Linked DNA regions of Geobacter metallireducens GS-15. The protein of the gene in region 1 interacts with the protein of each later gene in a pairwise test. Links are inferred from orthologs where the notes say so. Each region holds a gene or a part of one and is shown in the gene's direction. Other genes may lie near its edges. The genes, in order: ftsZ, GMET_RS04595 and rlmN.

Region 1 (4,731 bases):
GAGCGGAAGCCGATCAACTGGCGTCCCCTCATCACCTGGGGGAGCCGGGCTGTGCTCGGCGCGTTGGCCGTGGCGGTCGTGGGGGGCGCAGGCTACAAGGGGTACGCGTTCGCCTCCCGGTACGAGATTGCGGTACTGCAGGTGGAGGCCATCGAGGTGTCGAAGTTGAGGCACCTGACTCGTGACGAAGTTCTTGGACAGGCCGGGGTGAGAAGGGGCGATTCCATGCTGGGGCTGCGGTTACGCCGCATCGGCGAACAACTGGCCAAGAACCCCTGGATCGAGAAGGTGCAGGTGCGCCGCTACTTCCCCCACACCATCCGCATCGAGGTGGTGGAGCGGGAACCGGTGGCTGTGGTGAACATGGGGTTTCTCTATTACCTGGATGCCAAGGGGGAGGTCTTTAAGCCCCTTACCCAGGGTGACAGCCTCAATTTTCCGGTCATAACCGGCATCACCGAGGATGATCTGGCCCGGGATCCCAAGGGGGCCAGGGAGATGCTCACCGGCGCCGTGGCCCTCATGGATATGCTGAAGAAGGGGCGCGCCTTTACCCTGGCCGATGTTTCGGAGGTTCACATCGACAAGGGATTCGGCCTCACTCTCTTCACCGCCGGTGGAGGCGTGCCGGTACGGCTCGGCAAGGATGGGTACGAGACCAAACTGGCCCGTTTTGCCACGGTCTACGGGGAACTAAAGACGCAGATGACGGCAGTTGAGTACATCGATTGCGACTACCAGGACAAGATCATCGTCAAAAAAGGATAAAGCGGGGGAGGGGGAAACACTATGTCGGCACGAAGGGATAACCTGATCGTCGGGCTCGATATCGGCACAACCAAGATTTGTGCCATCGTCGGCAACGTCACGGAGGACGGCATCGACATCGTTGGGATCGGCAGCAGCCCGTCGCGGGGGATGCGTAAGGGTGTCGTGATCAATATTGAGAGCACGGTCGAGTCCATCAAGAAGGCGGTCTCCGAGGCGGAACTCATGGCTGGCTGCGAGATCCGCTCCGTCTATGCGGGGATCGCCGGGGGCCACATCAAGGGATTCAATTCCCAGGGGGTGATCGCCATCAAGAACCGCGAGGTGACCTCCGAAGACGTGAAGCGGGTCATCGATGCGGCCAAGGCCATCGCCATACCCATGGACCGGGAGGTGATCCACATCCTTCCCCAGGAATTCATCATCGATGACCAGGATGGCATCCGCGAGCCCCTCGGCATGAGCGGGGTGCGGCTCGAAGCCAAGGTCCACATCGTCACCGGCGCCGTGGCCAGCGCCCAGAACATTGTGAAGGCGTGCAACCGGGCCGGCCTCGACGTGGCCGACATCGTCCTGGAGCAACTGGCCTCCTCCGAGGCGGTCCTGTCGGCCGACGAGAAGGAGCTGGGGGTGGCGCTGGTCGACATCGGCGGCGGCACCACCGACATCGCCATCTTCGTGGACGGCGCCATCAAGCACACCTCGGTCCTCTCCCTGGGGGGGAACCACCTGACCAACGACATCGCCGTTGGGCTCCGGACCCCCATGGCCGAGGCGGAGAAGATCAAGCAGAAGTACGGCTGCTGCATGGCATCTCTCGTGGGGAAGGAAGAAACCATCGAGGTGCCGAGCGTGGGGGGGCGCAAGCCGCGGGTTCTCTCCCGGCAGCTTCTGGCCGAGATCCTGGAGCCGCGGGTGGAGGAGATCTTCACCCTGGTCAACCGCGAGATCATGAAATCGGGCTTCGAGGACCTCATCGCTTCCGGCGTGGTCATCACCGGCGGCACCACCATCCTGGAGGGAATGCCGGAACTGGCCGAGCAGGTCTTCAACCTGCCGGTGCGTCGCGGCATGCCGCAGCAGATCGGCGGCCTCGTTGACGTGGTCAACTCGCCGGTCTACGCAACAGGGGTCGGGCTTGTGGTCTACGGGAGCAAGAACGTCGGCATCCGTGAGTTCCCCACGGCCCAGACTGACGAGAACCTCTTCCGGCGGGTCTCCCGGCGGATGAAGGAGTGGTTCGGAGAGTTTTTCTAGTAACCGGAGCGTATTGTTCGCATTCATGTATTGTTCTGTATTGCAATGACAACCAAACACATCATGAAAGGAAAAAGGGGGTAGGGTATGTTCGAATTCGACGAAAGCATCGATCAGTGTGCCAAGATCAAGGTCATCGGCGTCGGCGGCAGCGGGGGGAATGCGGTCAACACCATGATCGAGAGCCAGGTCGGCGGGGTTGACTTCGCCGTGGCCAACACCGACGTGCAGGCCCTGCGCATCTCCAAGGCGCCCATCAAGATCCAGATCGGACGGCAGCTCACCAAGGGACTCGGGGCCGGGGCCGATCCGTGCCGGGGGCGCGAGGCGGCCCTGGAGGACCGGGAGCAGCTGGCCGAAACCCTCAAGGGTGCGGACATGATCTTTATCGCCGCCGGCATGGGGGGCGGCACCGGCACCGGCGCGGCACCCATCATCGCCGAAGTGGCCAAGGAAGCGGGCGCCCTCACCGTCGGCGTGGTCACCAAACCCTTTTCCCGGGAGGGGAAGCAGCGCCTTGCCAAGGCCGATGACGGCATCAAGGAGCTGAAGAAGCACGTGGACTCCCTCATCGTCATCCCCAACGACCGGCTCATCGGGCTGGCCGGCAAGTCCATGTCGATCCTCGACGCCTTCAAGCCCTCCGATGACGTGCTCCGCCAGGCGGTCCAGGGTATTTCCGATCTCATCACCACGAGCGGCTTCATCAACGTGGACTTCGCCGACGTGAAGGCCATCATGAGCGAGCGCGGCATGGCCATGATGGGGATCGGCATCGCCGCCGGCGAGAACCGGGCGGTGGAAGCTGCCCTGCGCGCCATCTCCAGCCCGCTCCTGGAGGACGTGGACATCTCCGGCGCCAAGGGGGTTCTGGTGAACATCTCCGGTTCCGCCTCCATGACCATGGACGAGTTCGAGGCGGTGAACCGGACCATCCACGAGAAGGTCCACGAGGACGCCAACATCATCATCGGCGTCACCATCGACGAGACCCTGGGGGATCAGCTCAAGGTGACCGCCATCGCCACCGGGTTCGGCGACCGCTTCGATGTGGAGAAGCAGCGCCAGGAGCTGAAGACCGTCACCCCCCTCGGCGGCCGCCAGGAAGTGAACCGGGAGATTCCCACCTTTATCCGGGAAAAGCAGCAGCGGGAACCCTCCTACAACCGGCAGAAGGGGTTCTTCTCCGATGAGGAGGACCAGTACGACATTCCGACGTTCCTGAGGAAGTCGGTCGATTAGTTGAATGCGGGGCGTGCCGTGGAGCCCGTAGCCCTGCGGCGCGCCCTTTCCCCCTTCGTTTCAGTCATTGCTTTCAATTTCAATTTCCCGGCTCCCCACTTACCCCCTCCAGGGGGGCCGGGCCTTTTTTCTCCTTTCTGAAACCTCCTTCCCCGTGGTACCTTTTGACAATGTCGTGGAAAATCATTGAAAAATACCGCCGTATCCTTGCCCAGGAAGAGGGGAATTCACCCAAGCGGCGTGGCGGGAAACTGACCGTCTGCCTCGTCTATCCCAACCGCTATGGCGTGGCCATGAGCAACCTCGGCTTCCAGGCGGTCCATGCGCTGCTGAACGCCGAGTCCGACATCCTCTGTGAACGGGCTTTCCTCCCCGACCCGGACGATCTGCGGGAATACCGCCGCAGCGGCGCCCGGCTCCTCTCCCTGGAGTCCCAGGAACCACTTTCCTCCTTCGATATTATTGCTTTTTCGGTTTCTTTCGAGAGCGACTACCTGAACATCCCCGTCATCTTCGACCTGGCCGGGATCCCGGCCCTGGCGGCTGAACGGACAGGGTCCCATCCCCTCGTCATGGGGGGCGGGGCGGCCCTCTTTCTGAATCCGGAGCCGGTGGCTGATTTCCTGGATCTCATTGTCGTGGGGGAGGGGGAGGCGATTCTGCCGACGTTTCTGGACCACATTCGCGCCGACGGGATTGGGGACCGCGCAATGTTTCTTGCAGGAGTCGCGGGGCTTCCCGGTATCTACGTGCCGTCTCTCTACGCGACGGAGTATGACGGCGCCCGCCTGGTGTCGCGGGAGGCGAAGGACGGGGCGCCGGAGCAGGTGAAGCGTATCTGGATGGCCGAGCCCGACGGGCGGGCCACGGTGTCCGAGATTTTGACGCCCGGCACCGAGTTCTCCGACATGTATCTGGTTGAGGTCTCCCGGGGGTGCGGGCGGGGGTGCCGCTTCTGTGCCGCCGGCTTCATCTACCATCCCTACCGGCAGCGCTCCCTCGACGCGGTGAAGGCCGCCGTTGCCGAAGGACTCAGCCACCGGCGCAAGATCGGGCTCGTGGGGGCGGCGGTCTCGGATTTTCGGGAGATCGGTGAACTCTGCCGGCACATCCTGGCGGAGGGGGGAACGGTGTCGGTGTCGTCGCTGCGAATCGACCGCCTCGACGAGGGGATGATCGAGGTGCTCAAGGCGAGCGGCCACAAGACCGTGGCCCTGGCCCCCGAGGGGGGGAGCCAGCGGATACGGGACCTCATCAACAAGAACCTGACCGAGGAGCAGATTCTGGCCGCCTGCGATCTCCTCATCGGCCATGATATCCTGAACCTGAAGCTCTACTTCATCATCGGCCTCCCCACCGAGACCATGGACGATCTGGAGGAGATGGCCCTCCTCGTGGAGAAGATCCGCAAGCGGGTCATTGCCGCGGCGCGGAAAAACAAGCGGCTCGGTGAGATCATCCTCT
Region 2 (4,804 bases), 550 kb from region 1 along the record:
TCCGGTCTCCTGCAGCTTGAGGCCGGCCGTGTCTCCCTTGGCGAGCTTCGCCTGGGCCTCCTCGGCCTTCTTCTTGGCGAGTTCCACCGCCCTGACGGCCTTGGCCCTTTCTTCGACCTTCGCGCGAATCTGGGCCAGCGGCGGCACGTCGGAGGGTTTGCGCTCCTTGAGCTTCAGGATGTAGATCCCCTTGGGGGTCTCCACCGGGCCGCCCAACTCATTCTGCTTGAGGAGGAATGCCCGCGTGAGCACTTCTTTCTCGCCGGCCAGGGCCGGTGCGGGAGCTTTTGCGGTAAAGAGCGGGGTTTCGCTGACGGCCACTCCCAGTTCCCGGGCCACGGCGGCCAGATCCCCTGCGGTCTTATGCTTGTTCACGGAGGCAGCGGCAAGCTCGTAGGCCTTCTGACCCGCATAGAAACGCTGGGCGTCGGCCTTCACCTGCTCCTTGACCTCGGCCAGGGGGAGGATGCCTCCCTTGCCCTGGTAGCGGTCGATGTTCTTCTGGTACCAGGACTGGATGTCGGCCTCGGTAACCTCCACCTTTCCTGCTAGCTTGGCCGGGTCGGCCAGGACGTAGGAGACGCTTATCTGCTCTGGAGTCTTGAACTCATTCTGGTTCTTGGCGAGGAAGTCGGTGAGTTCCTGGTCGGAGAGTTTGATCTCCCCCTTGAGCTCTTCCGGCGAAAAGGAGGTGAACTGGAGATTGAGCCGGTCGTTCCTTTTTTTGTAGAGCTGCCGCGCCGCATCATCGGTGACCTGGACCTTCGCCTTGATCTGGTCCTGGGCCTTTTTCACCATGAGCTCGTCCTTCTGGCCCGCCTCGAACTCCTTGGGAGCGAGCCGGTTCGCCTTGAGGACGGCGAAGTACTGGGCGGAGTCAAAGGCGCCGTTTTTCTGGAACGCGGGGATGGCGGCGATGGCCTTCTGCACCTCTTCTTCGGATACCTTTACCCCCATGTCTTTGGCGGCCTTCCGCAACAGCGCCGCATCGATGAGGGAGTCCAGGGCCTGTTTCTTCAGGTTGAGCTGCTTCTCCACCTCGGGAGTGAGGGCCGGACCGTAAATCTGGGTGTAGATGTCGCGCAGACGGTAGTAGGTTCGCTGGAATTCTTCGTAACTGACCTTGGTGCGATCCACCTTGACGGCATAACTCGACGGGGTGAGTCCCCCGTCACCCTTGCCCCAGACAAGAAAAATGGTGCCGATGAAGCTGAGGACGATGAGGCCGAAGACCACCTTGATGACGATGGACTGCTTGTACTTTCGCATGATGCCGAGCATTCGCGAGGACTCCTTTGCGTGAGGGAAATCGGTGCCGTAACCCCTGAAACAACGGGTTCGCATAGTACTATAACCTGCCTTGCAAAAGCAACATTGAATACTCCCGGTCAAGCTTTTCCCCCTTGCATGCCCAGGGGGTTTCTGCTACGATGCAACGCTTCGAAAAAGCTCACTTTCGCGCACTATGAAAGGGATTAGCGCATGCTTAAAATATTCGACGCCCTCTTCGGTCTTTTCTCGAACGATCTGGCAATTGACCTCGGAACAGCCAATACTCTCGTCTACCTGAAGGGGAAGGGTATTGTGGTCCGCGAGCCGTCGGTGGTTGCCGTGCAGAAGACGAACAGCGGCCAGCAGAAGGTGCTTGCCGTCGGCATGGAGGCCAAGAAGATGCTCGGCCGGACACCGGGAAGCATCACCGCCATCCGCCCCATGAAGGACGGGGTCATCGCCGACTTCGACATCACCGAGGAAATGCTCCGCTACTTCATTCACAAAGTCCACAACCGCAAGACTCTGGTCCGGCCGCGGATCGTCATCTGCGTCCCTTCGGGGATCACCCAGGTGGAGAAGCGGGCCGTCAAGGAGTCTGCCGAGTCCGCAGGCGCCCGGGAAGTCTACCTCATCGAGGAGCCCATGGCGGCTGCCATCGGGGCGGGGCTGCCGATCACCGAGGCCTCCGGCAACATGATTGTCGACATCGGCGGCGGCACCACCGAGGTGGCGGTCATCTCCCTGGCAGGCATTGTCTACACGAAGAGCGTCCGGGTGGGTGGCGACAAGATGGACGAGGCGATCGTCCAGTACATCAAGCGCAAGTACAACCTCCTCATCGGCGACCGGACCGCTGAACTCATCAAGATCGAGATTGGCGAGGCTTACTCCATCGGGGACGTGCGTCCCATGGAGGTGAAGGGGCGCGACCTGGTTTCCGGTATCCCGAAGACGGTGGAGATCAATTCCGACGAGATCCGCGATGCCCTCTCCGAACCGGTCAATGCCATCGTGGATGCGGTGAAGATCTGCCTCGAACGGACCCCGCCCGAGCTTGCCGCCGATATCGTTGACAAGGGGATCGTGTTGGCCGGCGGCGGGGCCCTGCTCCGCAACCTGGATGCGCTGCTCCGCGAGGAGACGGGACTACCGGTCGTGACCGCCGAGGATCCCCTTTCCTGTGTTGTTCTCGGTTCCGGCAAGGTCCTCGACGAACTCAACCTCCTTCGCCGGGTTGCCGTCTCGTCCTGATTCGACCCCTGTCCGCCGTGCGGGAGAAGCGCCGCGGACAGGCCCGTTATAAGAAGCCGCATGGATGACGCGTCGCCGGGAAGAACTGACTTCCCCGTCGACAGGCCGTCCATGCGGTTTGCTCGTTTTCCGACCCGCAGTTCACCATGCTACCCGCAGGCGTGACGATTCCCATGACACCCTTCACTGTCGACATACTCATTCCCATCTGGAACCGGCCCGTTGAAACTCGCAACTGCCTGGTCACCCTCATGGAGACCACCCCTTCCGCCCGCCTCATTCTCATTGACAACGGCAGCGACCGGGAAACCGAACGGCTTCTGGAAGAGTTCTCCGAGATTCTCGGGGAGCGTGCGCTCTTCCTGAAGACCAGCGCCAATCAGGGCTTCGTCAGGGCAGTGAACCGCAGTCTCGCCCAGGTGGAAGCTCCCTATGCGGTCGTTATGCAGAACACAACCCTGGTGACAAGGGGGTGGCTGGAGCCGATGGTGGAGTTGGCCGATTCCCGCCCCGATGCGGGTATCATCGTGCCGCGCCTGGAGCTTGAGGACGGACAGGGGCGAAGGCCGAAAGCCGCGCCACCTGCCGGGCCGGTCACCGAGGTGTCCCATGGGTCCTTTGCCGCCTCCATGGTTCGGAGAGAGCTCGTGGAACGCCAGGGGGGCTTCGACGAAGAGCTCGACGGTGGTCCCTGGTGCCTCAGGGACTATTCCCGCCGTGCCTTCAGAAACGGGTTTCTGACCTTAGCCCTCGATGGGGCCGTGGTGACCTATGCCGAAGAGGTTCCCCTCGGCTCCGTTGCCCGGAGGGAGGAGACCGTCCGGCGGAGCGCCGAAACGTGCCGCGCCCGGTGGGGACGGGAGGATGCCTTTTGCATCTATTTCCCCAAGGATGCCGAGCCCGAAGCGGTTCATGGGAAGCTCGACGTCATCCTCCGGGGAGCCCGCATGGGGCAGTGCTTTACCCTCATTCTCCACCCGGGGCTCCACAAATCCCTCATGGAAACCGGCCACGCCCCCCTTCACAGCAACATCGCCCTGGCGCCTCTTCCCCGCTTCTTCGCCACCGGTGAAATTCGCAAAATCATCGGGAAACTTGCTTCCGTTCGCGGCGATACGGTAACGGTCGCCGGCGTCGACGGCCTCTCCATTCCAGGGGTGGAGGGGGCCAGGTCCTTCAGCTGGCTTGCGGATGAAATCCGGCGCCGGCACGAGTCCCTGTACCGCCCTGAATCCCCTTGAGTGAAACCGGGTGACACCTCCGGGCGATTCGGATAAATTTGAAGATCATACAGATTTCCAGGAGGATGCAATGAATGAGGAAATCATGACCCAGCTCCGGTCCCACCGGGAGGTGATGGAGGCGGTGGAACGGGAGCTGACGCCGCGGATCGCCGCCTTTGCCGGGATGCTCGTTGCCGCCCTGAAAGGCGGGAAGAAGCTCCTCGTCATGGGGAACGGAGGCTCTGCCGCCGATGCCCAGCACTTTGCCGCCGAGATCGTCGGCCGCTTCAAGATGGAGCGCCGGGGGTTGCCGGCCGTGGCCCTCACCACCGACACCTCGATCCTGACCGCCATCGGCAATGATTACGGCTTCGACGCCGTTTTCCGCCGCCAGGTGGAGGCCCTGGCCGACGAGGGGGATGTGGTTGTCGGCCTTTCCACGAGCGGTTCGTCCCGGAACGTGTACGACGCCCTCGCCCTTGCCAATGACCGGGGGTGCATCACCGTGGGGCTCCTGGGGCGCGACGGCGGGACCCTCAAGGATATCGTCGATCTCGACGTCACCGTTCCGAGCGGCGATACCCCCCGTATCCAGGAGGGGCACATCACCATCATCCACATCGTCTGCGATCTCGTGGAGAAGGGGTTGTTCAAATGAAATACCGTCCCGTCGACCTTTCGGGAGTTTCCACCTACCCCCTTGCCGAGCGGAAGAACAAGGTGAGCATCAAAAACGACTTCGCCGGCCCGGTTTCCGCGGGGATGAGCGTTGCCGACCTTATGGGCTCGCTGCCGCGGCAACTGGGAGGAGAGGCCCTCATCGGGGTTGCCGATGCCGTGGCTGATGCCCGGGCCAAGGGAAAGCCGGTCATCCTCGCCATGGGCGCCCACGTAATCAAGTGCGGCCTGCAACCGGTGCTGAAAACGCTCATCGAGGCCGGCGCCATCACGGCGGTGGCCCTGAACGGCGCCGGTTCCATCCATGATTACGAACTGTCGCTCATCGGTGAGACCAGCGAGGACGTGGGAGCGGTTCTCCACTGCGGCACCTTTGG
Region 3 (4,804 bases), 2.6 Mb from region 1 along the record:
TACGCCGCGGCAGGAGTTCTTCTCTATGTAGATGCCATGGGTTCCCACCTTGATACCTTCTGGTGATGAAATTTTTTCAAGGGGGCCGAGGACGGAGATTTCAATCGAAAATCCTTCAAGATCTGCCGGTTTCATAGGGTAGAACCGAGGATCGCGGGTGGCGGCGGATATGGCCATATCTTGAACGAGTCTGTAGAGCGGCTTGTCTGATACAAAGCTGCCAATACATCCGCGGAGGGTGCCGTTCATCTTGATGGTGACGAAACAACCCTGCTGACCTTGGAGGGAGGGGGCGGTCTCGAGACGATGCGGTAAGTTCCCTTCACGGATGTAATCAATGATTGCTTCTCTGGCAAGAGAGAGAAGCTTCTTCTTCTCTGTGAGGGTTAGATTCTGTGACACATTCTCCCCCCTTCTTGAAGGTTTGTCCATTTCGTACGCTACTAACTTTTCCCTTTGGTGACAAGAGCTAATTCCTGTTGTCTGAGAGGGAGCATGGTCAAGCGGGATTGGGCCCTTTGGGGAGAGGAATGGAACAGGGATGCTGGTCAGGAAGAGAGGACGAATACAAAAATGGAGTGTATTTATTTATAATTTATAGCAGCCACTGTTGTTTTTGCGTTATAATATACTGAAATTGTTGCACGAATACGAAATAATGTGGCGATTAAAAAAATCTTGACATAATTTTCAAAGCCAGTATATTCTCCCTTCGTTGTGTTTATAAACCATGCGCTGTGCGCGAATATGGCAATCAAAAAAAGGAAAAGAGGTGAAACGTCAATGAAAAAACTGCTCTCTCTGACTCTGTGCCTTGCTATGGCTGTAGCTTTTGCTGCTGGCTGCAAGAAAAAAGAAGAAGCTCCGGCTCCGGCTCCTGCTGAGCAAGCTGCTCCGGCTCCGGCCGCTCCGGCTCAAGCTCCGATGTCTTCTGCTAAGGCCCCGGCCCCTGAAGCTGCTCCGGCTGCTCCGGCTGAGCACAAGTAATCAGCTTACTTCTGCAAGTATAGAAAAAGGCCTACAGAACACGTTCTGTAGGCCTTTTTCTATTTGAGCTTCCGAACCGGATTGACACAGGACCAGTTACGTGGTATCTAGTGAGGTCATTTTATCTCGTATATATACTGGAGGCCACGATGGAAAGAACATTCGCTATTATCAAGCCTGATGCGGTTGAGAGGAATATTGTCGGCAAGGTTCTCGAGAAGATCGAGGCCGCTGGCTTCAGGATTGTGGGCATGAAGAAGATTCAGCTCTCCAAGAAGGAAGCCGAGGGCTTCTATTATGTTCACAGTGAGCGTCCCTTCTTTGGCGATCTCTGCTCCTTCATGTCGCGCAGCCCAGTGGTTGTGCTTGCTCTTGAGCGTGAGAACGCCATTGCCAAGTGGCGTGAAGTTATGGGCGCCACCAATCCGGCCAACGCCGATGCCGGCACGATTCGCAAGGAATTCGGTCTCAGCATCGAGGAGAACACGGTTCACGGTTCCGATTCACCCGAGTCGGCTGCCTTCGAGATCCCTTACTTTTTCAGCCAGCTTGAACTCCTCTAGGTCATCCCAAGATTGCGAGGAAAAAGCCCTTCCCTTGAAGGGCTTTTTTATATTCAATAAACCATGATGAACGGCAAAATTGATATTAAGAACCTGACCCTTGACGATCTCATTGCATTTCTTGCCGGTAAGGGGAAGGAGCGCTATCGGGCGCGGCAGATATTTAAGTGGCTCTATCAGAAGGACGCCCGGAGTTTTGCCGAGATGACCGATCTGGCCAAGGATCTTCGGCGGGATCTGGAGGAAACAGCGGTCATCAGCGATCTTGAGCCCGAGGCGATGGAAGTATCCCGGGATGGTACGCGGAAGTATCTGTTTCGCCTCGAGGACGGTAACACCGTCGAGTCAGTCCTCATCCCCGAAGAAGACCGCACTACCCTCTGTATTTCGAGCCAGGTCGGTTGTGCCATGGCCTGCGAATTCTGTCTCACCGGCACGTTCCGGCTCACCCGGAACCTGACCGCAGGCGAGATCGTTAACCAGATATGTGCGGTGCGAAGGGACGTACCGGTTCGCAATATCGTCTTCATGGGGATGGGAGAGCCGCTGGCCAACCTTGATAATGTCGTGAAGGCACTCAAGATCATTCTTCACGATGACGGGCTCCAGTTCTCGACCCGACGGGTCACGGTTTCCACATCGGGGCTTGTTCCGGAGATGGAGCGTTTGGGGCGCGAGGTAACGGTCAATCTGGCTGTCTCCCTGAACGCTACCACCGACGAGGTGCGGGACCGGATCATGCCCGTGAACCGGCGTTATCCTCTCCGGTTGCTCCTGGACGCCTGTCGAAGCTATCCCCTGCCGGGGCGCCGGAAGATTACCATCGAGTACGTGATGATCAAGGGGCTCAACGATTCTCTGGAGGATGCCAAGCGGCTGGTGAAGCTCTTGAGCGACATCTCCTCCAAGATAAATCTCATTCCCTTCAACGAGCACGACGGTTGCTCCTTCAAGTCTCCCGATCAGGGAGCAATCGATGTGTTTCACAGCTATCTCTTGAGCAAGCATTTTACGGTCATCACCCGATCAAGCCGCGGCTCCGATATTTCCGCGGCGTGCGGCCAGCTCAAGGGTAAGCTGGACAAGAACGTTTCGGGCATCTAATTTCTGCAGCCTGGGAGGACTATGGCATGAGTGAGCAGGTTATCGGCGTCATTGGAGGAAGCGGTCTCTACGAGATGGAAGGGCTGAGCGATGTCCGGAGCGTGGTTGTGGAAACCCCCTTCGGGGCCCCGTCGGACGAGTTCATGACCGGTGTTCTTGACGGGGTGCAGATGGTGTTCCTTCCCCGCCACGGTAAGGGACACCGCCTCCTGCCGTCGGAGGTGAACTACCGGGCTAACATCTACGGGATGAAGAAGCTTGGTGTAACGCGGATCATCTCCGTCTCTGCCGTCGGGAGCATGAAGGAGGAGATCGCGCCGGGGCACATCGTTATCCCCGACCAGTTCATCGACCGCACCAACGCAACCCGGGCCAACACGTTCTTCGGCAACGGCGTGGTGGCCCACGTGCAGTTCGCCGACCCGGTCTGCGCCGATCTCTCCGGCTGGCTGTACGAGGCGGCCTTGGCCGCCGGAGCAACCGTTCACCGGGGAGGGACCTATATCTGCATGGAGGGGCCGGCATTCTCAACCCGGGCCGAGTCGAACCTCTACCGCTCCTTCGGCGTCTCGGTCATCGGCATGACGAACATCCCCGAGGCGAAACTGGCCCGGGAGGCCGAGATCTGCTACGGGGTCATCGCCCTCTCCACCGATTACGACTGCTGGCACGAGTCCCACGACGATGTCTCGGTGGATGCTATCCTGGCAATCATTCGGCAGAACGTCGCCATGTCAAAGTCCATCATCGGCCACGCCGTGAAGCGGATCTCCGCCGAGCGGGCGTGCCCCTGCGCCTCGGCCCTCACCTACGCCATCATCACCGACCGCAGCGCCATTCCCGCCGAGGCCAGGGAGCGGCTCGACCTGATCATCGGCAAGTACCTCTAACAAGAGACTCTAGAGAGCAAGGAGATTCCCGTGGGCATACTCGTCGTCGGTTCCGTGGCATTTGATTCAGTGGAGACCCCCTTTGGCAGAGTGGAGAACGTTCTTGGCGGCTCGGCCACCTATTTCTCGACGTCGGCGAGCTTTTTCACCGATGTGAGCCTTGTGGCGGTGGTGGGAGAGGACTTCCCCCAGGAGCACGTGGAGTTCCTCAATTCCCGCAATATCGATCTGCGCGGTCTTGCCCGGGAAGGGGGAAAGACCTTCCACTGGAAGGGGAAGTACGGCTACGACCTGAATGAGGCCCAGACCCTGGAAACCCACCTGAACGTGTTCGAGAGCTTCAGACCGCAGATTCCGGCCGCGTACCGTGATGCCGAATTCCTCTTCCTAGCCAACATCGATCCGGAACTCCAGATGGAGGTTCTCAGCCAGGTGGAGAAGCCGCGGGTCATCGCCTGCGACACCATGAACTTCTGGATCTCCTCCAAGCCCGAGGCCCTCAAGGCGGTCATCGCCAAGGTGGATATCTTCATCATTAACGAAGGTGAGGCCCGGCAGTTTACCCAGGAAGCCAACCTCACCAAGGCGGCCCGGAAGATTCTCGCCATGGGGGTAAAAACCCTGGTCATCAAGCGGGGCGAGTACGGCGTCCTCATGTTCACCGATCATTCGGTCTTTGCCGCTCCGGCCTTTCCCCTTGAGGACGTGTTTGATCCGACCGGGGCCGGCGACACCTTTGCCGGCGGTTTTATGGGGTATCTGGCCAATACGGGTGACACCTCCGAGACGGGAATCCGTCAGGCCATCATCTTCGGGAGTGTCATGGCGTCGTTCAATGTGGAGGATTTCAGCCTCAATCGCCTGAAGCGGCTCGAGTATCGGGAGATCGAGGACCGCTACCGCAGTTTCAAGGCCCTGACCCACTTCGAAGGGCTTGCTGGAGGGTAGGGAGCGCGGCGCCCTGCGTTGACAACACAAGGCAAATCTGTTACGGTTCACGGGGCGTGAACAGGCTTTCTGAGCCGGTTTTCGCTCCTCACAGACAGCTCTGCTTTCAATTTCCCGGCTTGAGGTGATAACGTGAAACGTCTACTTGTGCTGATCGTCATGGCGCTCTTTTCCCTCACAGCCTGTGCCGTAACCGACGCCTCCCGGAAGCAAGCATCCTATCACTTTCAAATGGGTCTTTCCTATCTAGGGGAAAACGATGCGACCCGTGCCCTTATCGAACTCGCTGAAGCGGAGAAGCTAACCCCCGAT

What was found.
Region 2: the proteins of ftsZ (region 1) and GMET_RS04595 interact in binary tests that used the Escherichia coli proteins (3 or more experiments, as listed by UniProt). The link is inferred for Geobacter metallireducens GS-15 from one-to-one orthologs.
Region 3: the proteins of ftsZ (region 1) and rlmN interact in binary tests that used the Escherichia coli proteins (3 or more experiments, as listed by UniProt). The link is inferred for Geobacter metallireducens GS-15 from one-to-one orthologs.

The regions. Positions count from the first base shown.
Region 1 is NC_007517.1:460,165-464,895, forward strand. What follows is about bases 1,284-4,189. They hold ftsZ (cell division protein FtsZ), read left to right. Parts: upstream 1,284-2,112; coding sequence 2,113-3,267; downstream 3,268-4,189. Other genes in these bases: ftsA (cell division protein FtsA), read left to right, coding at 1,284-2,025; GMET_RS02090 (radical SAM protein), read left to right, coding at 3,438-4,189. In the rest of the region: GMET_RS18940 (cell division protein FtsQ/DivIB), read left to right, coding at 1-768; more of ftsA, read left to right, coding at 790-1,283; more of GMET_RS02090, read left to right, coding at 4,190-4,731. UniProt on the Escherichia coli protein: Essential cell division protein that forms a contractile ring structure (Z ring) at the future cell division site. The regulation of the ring assembly controls the timing and the location of cell division.
Region 2 is NC_007517.1:1,011,240-1,016,043, forward strand. Bases 530-3,508 are described here. They hold GMET_RS04595 (rod shape-determining protein), read left to right. Parts: upstream 530-1,491; coding sequence 1,492-2,526; downstream 2,527-3,508. Other genes in these bases: GMET_RS04590 (peptidylprolyl isomerase), read right to left, coding at 530-1,281; GMET_RS04600 (glycosyltransferase family 2 protein), read left to right, coding at 2,700-3,508. Outside these bases: more of GMET_RS04590, read right to left, coding at 1-529; more of GMET_RS04600, read left to right, coding at 3,509-3,767; GMET_RS04605 (D-sedoheptulose 7-phosphate isomerase), read left to right, coding at 3,838-4,407; GMET_RS04610 (hypothetical protein), read left to right, coding at 4,404-4,804. UniProt on the Escherichia coli protein: Forms membrane-associated dynamic filaments that are essential for cell shape determination. Acts by regulating cell wall synthesis and cell elongation, and thus cell shape.
Region 3 is NC_007517.1:3,030,248-3,035,051, reverse strand. Bases 655-3,633 are described here. They hold rlmN (23S rRNA (adenine(2503)-C(2))-methyltransferase RlmN), read left to right. Parts: upstream 655-1,613; coding sequence 1,614-2,654; downstream 2,655-3,633. Other genes in these bases: GMET_RS13460 (carbohydrate kinase family protein), read left to right, coding at 3,575-3,633; mtnP (S-methyl-5'-thioadenosine phosphorylase), read left to right, coding at 2,681-3,544; ndk (nucleoside-diphosphate kinase), read left to right, coding at 1,137-1,550; GMET_RS18445 (hypothetical protein), read left to right, coding at 748-987. In the rest of the region: amrA (AmmeMemoRadiSam system protein A), read right to left, coding at 1-402; more of GMET_RS13460, read left to right, coding at 3,634-4,492; GMET_RS13455 (tetratricopeptide repeat protein), read left to right, coding at 4,625-4,804.